Regions from separate parts of the Mesorhizobium sp. WSM4312 genome, predicted to be linked through region 1. Evidence: riboswitches for the same ligand, from Rfam matches in the RefSeq annotation. Region 1 holds a riboswitch; the other holds the start of a gene.
What was found. Region 1 has a riboswitch for cobalamin ahead of bluB (5,6-dimethylbenzimidazole synthase). Riboswitches for the same ligand answer to the same signal wherever they lie in the genome.

Region 1 (4,092 bases):
TCTCCACGGATCCCGACGGGCCGATGTCCTTTGCCCTGTGGGGCGGCGTGGTCGGCTTCGGCGTGGTTTCGATCGCCGTCTATTGGATCCGCGAATATATCCTCTACGTCGTCAAGGCCGGCCATATCGCCGTGATGGTCCATCTGATCGACGGCCGGGATGTCCCCGACGGCCAGAACCAGATCGCCTATGCCAGGCAGGTCGTGACCGAGCGTTTCGCCGAGGCCAACATCCTTTTCGTCGTCGACCAGCTGGTCAAGGGCGCCATCCGCGCCATCACCGGCCTGCTCGGCGGCATCGCTGCTTTCCTGCCCATTCCGGGCCTGAGCGGTCTGGTCTCCTTCATCAACACGGTGATCCGCCTGTCGCTCACCTATGTCGACGAGATCATCCTCGGCTACAACATCCGCATCAACTCGTCCTCACCCTTCGAGACGGCGCGGCAAGGCGTCGTGCTCTACGCCCAGAACGGCAAGACCATGGTCAAGAACGCCGTCTGGCTGGCGGTCATCATGTGGGGCGTGTCTTTCGTCATCTTCCTGCTGATGCTGGCTCCGGCCAGCGCCGTTCTCTTCATCATGCCCGGACAACTCGCCGGCTGGGCCTTCGTGCTTGCCATCGTCTTTGCCTGGGCCTTCAAGGCGGCCTTCATCGAGCCCTTCGCCATCGCTTGCCTGATGCAGGTCTATTTCAAGACCATCGCCGGCCAGGTGCCCGATCCGGCCTGGGATATCAGGCTGGCCGAGGCGTCGTCGAAGTTCAGGGAGCTGAAGGACAAGGCGCTGGCCTCCTTTGGTGGCTCGCGCTGGGGCACGGCCGGCGCGACGAACTGATCGGCTGGGCAGGTCGTCGCCGGCGCGACATCGGAGGCGTTGAGGCGGGCCACGGTCGATTTCAGTGGCGCCTCGCCTTGCCCGCAAAAAGTCTCGCTCATGATCAGGTCGGGCAGCGGCAGCCGCCGGCCCCAGCCATGCGTTTCCAGGTCTGGTTTGGATGCGAACTCGGAAACCCGGCCGACGCAGAGATAGGCGACGGGCGTCACATGCTCGGGAATGGCCAGCAGGCTCTTCAACGCTTGCGGCTCGATGATGCTGACCCAGCCGACGCCGACGCCTTCGGCACGCGCGGCCAGCCAGAAATTCTGCACCGCGCAGACCGTGCTGTAGAGATCCATTTCCGGATTGTGCCAGCGGCCCAGTGGCGAACCTTGCGAGCGCCGACGGTCACAGGTGATGCAGATGTTGAGGGCGCTTTCGCAGATACCTTCGAGCTTCAGCTTGCGGTAGAGCGCCTGTCGTTCCTCCTCGATTTCAGGCAGTTCCTGTTCGCGCGCGGCCAGGAACAGGTCGCGCACCTCTGCCCGTCGCGCGGCGTCGCGGATGACGATGAAATTCCATGGCTGCATAAAGCCGACCGATGGCGCATGATGGGCGGCAAGCAGAAGCCGGGCCAACACCTCGTCGTCGAGCGCGTCGGGCAGGAAATGGCTGCGCACGTCGCGCCGCGTGAACATGGCGCGATAGACCGCATCGCGCGCCGTCTGGTCAAATCCGTCGCCCACAGGAGCGGTCATGTGTTCCGGCATCGCTCGTCCCCTTGCGATTGCAATAGTTCCACACCGTCAGAGCACTTTGTGCATCCAACTGGACGCGCGTTGCTCCGATGCCAGCCGCCTGACCATGCGGATGACGATGCCTGCCAGGCCGGTCTTCTGGCTCGGGATCAACCCGCGTCCGGTGCCTTCCCGTCATCGACAGTGGCATTTACCGGCGCGGTCCCCCTCACAGCGTTGGGCACGCCACGGAATTCAACCGTGTTCCCGATTCTCCCGCTCGCGGCGAGCACCAGGCAGTGGCGCGACCTTACGCCGAAGCCTCGGCCGCGCCAATCCCCGCAGCGGCGCCAATGGACGCAGGCGCGATTTTCCCCAGTGATCGAGCCGCAATGCATGGCCATCGCGGCGCCGGGGCACTAGATAGGGAGCATGACAACCCGTCTCTACACGCACCCGATCTTCCTCGAACACATCACGCCGCCCGGCCACCCCGAGCGGCCGGACCGCTTGCGCGCCATCGAGCGCGTGCTCGACGACGAGGCTTTTGCCGCGCTCGATCGTGCCAAGGCGCCGGAGGGCGACGAGGCCACCATCCTCTACGCGCACCCCGCCGATTTCGTCGCCCGTGTGCGTGCCGCCATTCCCGAGGAGGGTATTGCCCGCATCGATGCCGACACCACCGCCAGCCCGAAGAGCTGGCAGGCGGTGATCGCCGCGATCGGCGCGGCCAACGCCGCCGTCGACGACGTCTTTGCAGGCCGCGCCGACAATGTCTTCGTCGCCGCAAGGCCGCCCGGCCACCATGCCGAAAAGACCACCGCGATGGGCTTCTGCTTCTTCAACACGGCGGCGATCGCCGCGCGCTATGCGCAGAAGAAGCATGGCGCCGAGCGCGTCGCCGTCGTCGACTGGGATGTGCATCACGGCAACGGCACGCAGGACATTTTCTGGGACGATCCCTCGGTTCTCTATTGCTCGACGCACCAGATGCCGCTTTATCCCGGCACTGGCGCGAAGACCGAGACCGGCGCCGGCAACATCGTCAACGCGCCCTTGGCGCCGCAGACCGGCAGCGAGGTGTTTCGCGATGCCTTCCTGTCGCGGGTGCTGCCGTCGCTCGACAATTTCGCGCCTGACCTGATCATCATCTCGGCCGGTTTCGACGCGCATCACCGCGATCCGCTGGCCGAGATCAACCTGACCGAGGACGATTTCGACTGGGCGACCGGCCAGCTGATGCAGCGCGCCGCGCGCCACAGCGGCAACCGGCTCGTCAGCCTGCTCGAGGGCGGTTACGATCTGCAGGGACTGGCATTTTCGGTCGCCGCCCATGTCGGGCGACTGATGAAAGGATGAATGATGGCTGGTGAAACCAACGAAGACGTCAAGGCGATGAGCTTCGAGCAGGCACTCGACGCGCTGGAGAAGATCGTCGATGATCTCGAGCGTGGCGACGTGCCGCTCGACCAGTCGATCAAGATCTACGAGCGCGGCGAGGCGCTGAAGGCGCATTGCGACCGGCTGCTGAAGGCGGCCGAGGACAAGGTCGAAAAGATCAGGCTGTCGCGCGACGGCAAGCCGGTCGGAACCGAGCCGCTCGACGCGGACTGAGGCACGGAGCAGCCTTACCGGTTTTGGACACGATCATGGTTGAGGATTAAGCTCGTCCCGATTGAAACGGCTCCAGGACAAGAGGAGATACGGAAGCGATGTGCAGAAACATCAAGACCCTGTTCAATTTTGACCCGCCCGCAACCAATGACGAAGTGCGCGACGCAGCCCTTCAGTTCGTCCGCAAGCTGAGCGGAACGACACGGCCGTCGAAACAGAACCAGCATGCGTTCGATCATGCGGTCGAAGCCATCGCGGCATCGGCGCGTGAACTCCTCGATTCGCTCGAAACCAACCAGCATCCGCGCAATCGCGAAGAGGTGGCGGCCAAGCTGCGGGCAAAGGCGGCGATCCGTTTTGCCTGATGCCGCCAAGTGGCCCTTGACCGCTAACAAGGAGAGTCCATGAGCTTCTTTCCCGGGAAAGACCCTGAAGCCGGCGACGCCTTTGCCAGCGACCAGATCGAGTTGATGGTCATCCCGAACGCCAAGGACATTGGCGGCTTCGAGGTGCGTCGCGCGCTGCCGACCGCCAGGCGGCGGCTGGTCGGGCCGTTCATTTTCTTCGATCGCATGGGTCCGGCGATCCTGCGGGCAGGCCAGGCTCTCGATGTCCGTCCTCACCCGCATATCGGCCTGTCGACGGTGACGTATCTGTTCGACGGCAGGATCAGGCATCGGGATTCGCTGGGCACCGAAATGGTGATCCAGCCCGGCGACGTGAATTTGATGACCGCCGGCCGCGGCATCGTGCATTCCGAGCGCACGCCGGAGGAATTGCGCGGCGCGCCGATGTCGATCTCAGGCCTGCAGACATGGCTCGCCTTGCCCGATGGCAAGGAGGAAGTGGCGCCGGTGTTCGAGAACACCGCTGCCTTGCGGCTGCCCGAGATCGATGCCGAAGGCGTCCGCGGCCGCATCGTCATC
Region 2 (4,092 bases), on a different contig from region 1:
TGCTCGCCCGCACCGGCCTGCTGCAGATCGATTCCGTCAGCGCGGTGGTGCGCGCGCATTACATGCCGCTCTATTCGCGGCTCGGCCCCTACCCGCTCGCGCTGCTCGACAATGCCGCCGTGACGCGCAAGCGCACGGTCTTCGAATACTGGGCGCATGAGGCCTCGTTCCTGCCGGTCGAGACCTACCCGCTGATGCGTTGGCGCATGCAACGCGCCGAACAGGGCGACGAGATGTATCTGGGCCTGGCCAAATGGGGCCGCGAGCATGCCGCCTACATAGAAGAGATCTACCGCGAGGTCGCCGCGCGCGGCCCGATCGCGGCTTCGGCGCTGGAAGGCCAGAAAGGTTCGGGAGGCTGGTGGGGCTGGAGCCATGCCAAGCACGCTTTCGAATGGCTGTTCTGGGCCGGCCGCATCACCACGGCGCACCGCCGCGGCTTCGAGCGCTTCTATGATCTGCCGGAGCGCGTGCTGCCGCAGGCGATCCTCGATCTGCCCGTGCCGGCCGCCGAGGACGCGCACCGCGAATTGCTGCGCATTTCCGCGCGCGCCCACGGGGTGGCGACATCAGGCGATTTGCGCGACTACTTCCGGCTGTCGCCGGCCGACATGAAAGGCCGGCTGGAGGAACTGGTCGAGTTGGGTGAACTGCTGCCGGTGCGCGTCGAAGGCTGGGACAAGCCGGCCTACCTTCATAAGGACGCCCGCCTGCCCCGGAAGATCGAGGCCCGCGCCTTGCTGGCACCGTTCGACCCAGTCGTCTTCGAGCGCTCGCGCTCGGAGCGGCTGTTCGATTTCCACTACCGCATCGAGATCTATACGCCCGCCGAGAAGCGCCAATACGGCTACTACGTCCTGCCCTTCCTGCTCGGCGATAGCATCGTCGCGCGCGTCGACCTCAAGGCCGACCGGCCTGCCAGCGTCCTGCGCGTCCACGCCGCCTACGCCGAGCCCAAGGCACCGCCGGAGACCGCCGCGCAGCTCTTCGAGGAACTGAAGCAGATGCAGGGCTGGCTCGGCCTTGAACGCATGGAAGTGACGCCTGCCGGCGATTTGGGCCTGGCGCTTGCCGACATCGCCATGTCGTAGCCGTGCGTTGACACCGCTGCCTGCAAAAGCCTAAATCCGCTCCAGACGGTCCCTTGCCCGCAACGGCAGGGGCTAAGAGGGAATGCGGTGCGAGGTGAAAAATCTCAAATCCGCGGCTGTCCCCGCAACTGTAAGCGACGAGCCAAGGCCAAAAGCCACTGGGATGTTCCCGGGAAGGCGGCACCCAAGGCGATAACCCGCGAGCCAGGAGACCTGCCGTCTGCGACAAAAGAATCCGATCGCCCGGCGGGTTTCCGGGCAAGGAGCCCGGTTTTTTGGACCAGAACGGCAGTTTTTCGGCTGGCACAGAGGACAATTCGTCCGCCGACGGCGAAGCCTTGGCCGGCGTCACGGTGATCGTCTGCGCCTCGTGCCGCGACGAGACTGGCTCCGACGCCCATCCCCGCGCCGGCGAACTCTTGGCTGACGACACGCGCCGCGCCGCATCTGATGGAAACATCCGCATCCACACGGTCGAATGTCTCGGCAATTGCAAGCGCCGGCTGAGCGCCGCGATCCTGCGCGACGGCTGCTGGAGCTACGTCTTCGGCGACCTGACCGTGACCAGCGGCGCCGACCTCGTCGCCGGCGCCAAACTCTTCGCCACCTCGACGGACGGCCTCATTCCATGGCGCGGCCGGCCTGCTTCTCTCAAGCGCGGCCTCGTTGCCCGCATTCCTCCCCTCGACTTGTTGAAGGACTGATCATGAGCGCTTCCGTCACCCGCGTCCCCTGCACCGTCGTCACCGGCTTCCTCGGCGCCGGCAAGACGACGCTGGTTCGCCATCTCCTGGAGAACGCCGGCGGCAAGCGCATTGCGATCATCGTCAACGAGTTCGGCGACATCGGCATCGACGGCGAGATTTTGAAGGGCTGCGGCATCGACACCTGCCCGGAGGAAAACATCGTCGAACTCGCCAATGGCTGCATCTGCTGCACCGTGGCCGACGATTTCGTGCCGGCGCTCGACCAGATCCTGTCGCTCAACCCGAAGGTCGACCACATCCTGATCGAGACCTCGGGCCTGGCTCTTCCCAAGCCGCTGGTCCAGGCGTTCCAGTGGCCAACAGTGAAGAGCCGCGTGACCGTCGACGGCGTCATCGCCGTGGTCGATGGTCCCGCACTGGCCGAAGGCCGCGTCGCCAACGACATGGACGCCCTGCAGGCGCAGCGTGCGCAAGATGACAGCCTCGACCATGACGACCCGGTCGAGGAACTGTTCGAGGACCAGATCGCCTGCGCCGACCTGATCATCTTGTCGAAAAGCGACCTGATGGACGCCGCCGGCTCGGCCCGCGCCAACGCCATCATCGGCGAACACTCCGCCCGTGCCGTGAAGATCGTGCCGACCTCGCATGGCAAGGTCGATCCCTCCGTGCTGCTCGGGCTCGGTCTCGCCGTCGAGGACGACATCGAGAACCGTAAGTCGCATCATGACGGCGCCTTCGACCACGAGCATGACGACTTCGACACCTTCATCGTCGACATTCCCTCGATCGCCAATCCGGACGAACTGGCACAGCGCGTCGCCGCCGCCGCCGAACAGGAAAACGTGCTGCGCGTGAAAGGCTTCGTCGAGGTCGGCGGCAAGCCGATGCGGCTCTTGCTGCAGGCCGTCGGCCCGCGCGTCAATCATTACTACGACCGCGCCTGGACCGCCGAGGACGACCGCCGTTCGCGCCTGGTCGTCATCGGCCTCAAGGGGCTGAACCGCCCGGCAATCGAGCGTATACTCGCCGGCTGATTTCAGACACGGGCCGCGATGCATATCCTCACCACGACCTCCGCCTCGCTCGACGATCTCGCCGAGCCGGTCGATCTGCGGCAGACGCCGGCGGATATCGTGGCCCTGTCCTTCACCGACAGCGACCTCGCGGGACTGGCGGCCGCCTGGAAGGCGGATGCCGCCCGCCTGCCCTCGATGCGGCTGGCGGCCCTGCGCGACCTGCGCCACCCGATGTCCGTCGACCTCTGGGTCGACAGCGTCGCCCGCCACGCCAAGATCATCCTGGTGCGCATCCTCGGCGGCTACGACTGGTGGCGCTATGGCTGCGACCAGCTGGCCTCGACCGCCCGCGAGCGCGGCATCAAGCTGGCGCTGCTGCCGGGCGAAAGCCATGACGAGGATATCAGGCTGATCGAAGCCTCGACGCTGCCGCGCCGGGAATTGGACGCCCTGCTCGGCTATTTCCGCGAGGGCGGCCCGGCCAATATGGGCGCGCTGGTCCAGAGGTTGGCCAGGCTGGCTGGGCAGGACGCGGCTGTGGTTGAGCCGGTGGCGGTGCCGAAGGCCGGCTACTACGAGCCAGGCCGCGGCGTCGTCCCCCTCCCCCTCGAGGGCGAGGGAAAGGTCGTGCCCATTCTCTTCTACCGCTCGATGCTTCTCGCCGCCGACGTCGCTCCGATCGACGCGCTTTTTGAAGCGCTGAGCGCGCGCGGCATGACGCCTGTCCCCATCTTCGTCTCCAGCCTCAAGGACCGGGCGTCACTCGCCTTCGTCGAAACCGCGCTCGCCACGCTCAGACCCGCCGCCATCATCACCGCGACCGCCTTCGCCTCCGGCGCCGAGCCCGGCGTCGAAACCCTGTTCGACCGCGCCGGCGTGCCGGTCTTCCAGGTCATCGTCGCCACCACCCGCCGCGACATCTGGGAGAACAACCAGCGTGGCCTGGCGCCCGCCGACCTCGCCATGCATGTCGTGCTACCCGAACTGGACGGCCGCATCCTCGCCGGCGCGATTTCCTTCAAGGGCGAAAGCGATGTCGATCCCGCGCTTGGCCACCGCGCCTTCGCCAACCGGCCGGAACCGGATCGTGTCGCGCAGGTGGCTGACCGCGTGGCAGCCTTCATCAAGTTGCAGGACACGCCCCGCGCCGAACGCAAGCTGGCCATTCTGATCCCGGATTACCCAAGCGCTCCCGGCCGTACCGGCTATGCTGTCGGCCTCGACGTGCCGTCCAGCGTGTTGGCGATGCTGCATGACCTGAAGGAACAGGGCTAT

Region 2: linked by a shared signal. The riboswitch ahead of CK228_RS07240 (DUF1636 family protein) and the one ahead of bluB (5,6-dimethylbenzimidazole synthase) in region 1 are both predicted to bind cobalamin.

What each region holds. Positions count from the first base shown of each region.
Region 1 covers NZ_NSFU01000001.1:290,901-294,992, reverse strand. Annotated here, with positions in the region: gene CK228_RS01365 (hypothetical protein) at 1-833, shown strand, start outside; partial or broken gene bluB (5,6-dimethylbenzimidazole synthase) at 959-1,573, opposite strand; cobalamin riboswitch at 1,684-1,864, opposite strand; gene CK228_RS01355 (histone deacetylase family protein) at 1,985-2,911, shown strand; gene CK228_RS01350 (exodeoxyribonuclease VII small subunit) at 2,915-3,166, shown strand; gene CK228_RS01345 (DUF2277 domain-containing protein) at 3,265-3,531, shown strand; gene CK228_RS01340 (pirin family protein) at 3,571-4,092, shown strand, end outside.
Region 2 covers NZ_NSFU01000004.1:32,366-36,457, reverse strand. Annotated here, with positions in the region: gene CK228_RS07245 (winged helix-turn-helix domain-containing protein) at 1-1,091, shown strand, start outside; cobalamin riboswitch at 1,121-1,327, shown strand; gene CK228_RS07240 (DUF1636 family protein) at 1,367-1,795, shown strand; gene cobW (cobalamin biosynthesis protein CobW) at 1,798-2,835, shown strand; gene cobN (cobaltochelatase subunit CobN) at 2,854-4,092, shown strand, end outside.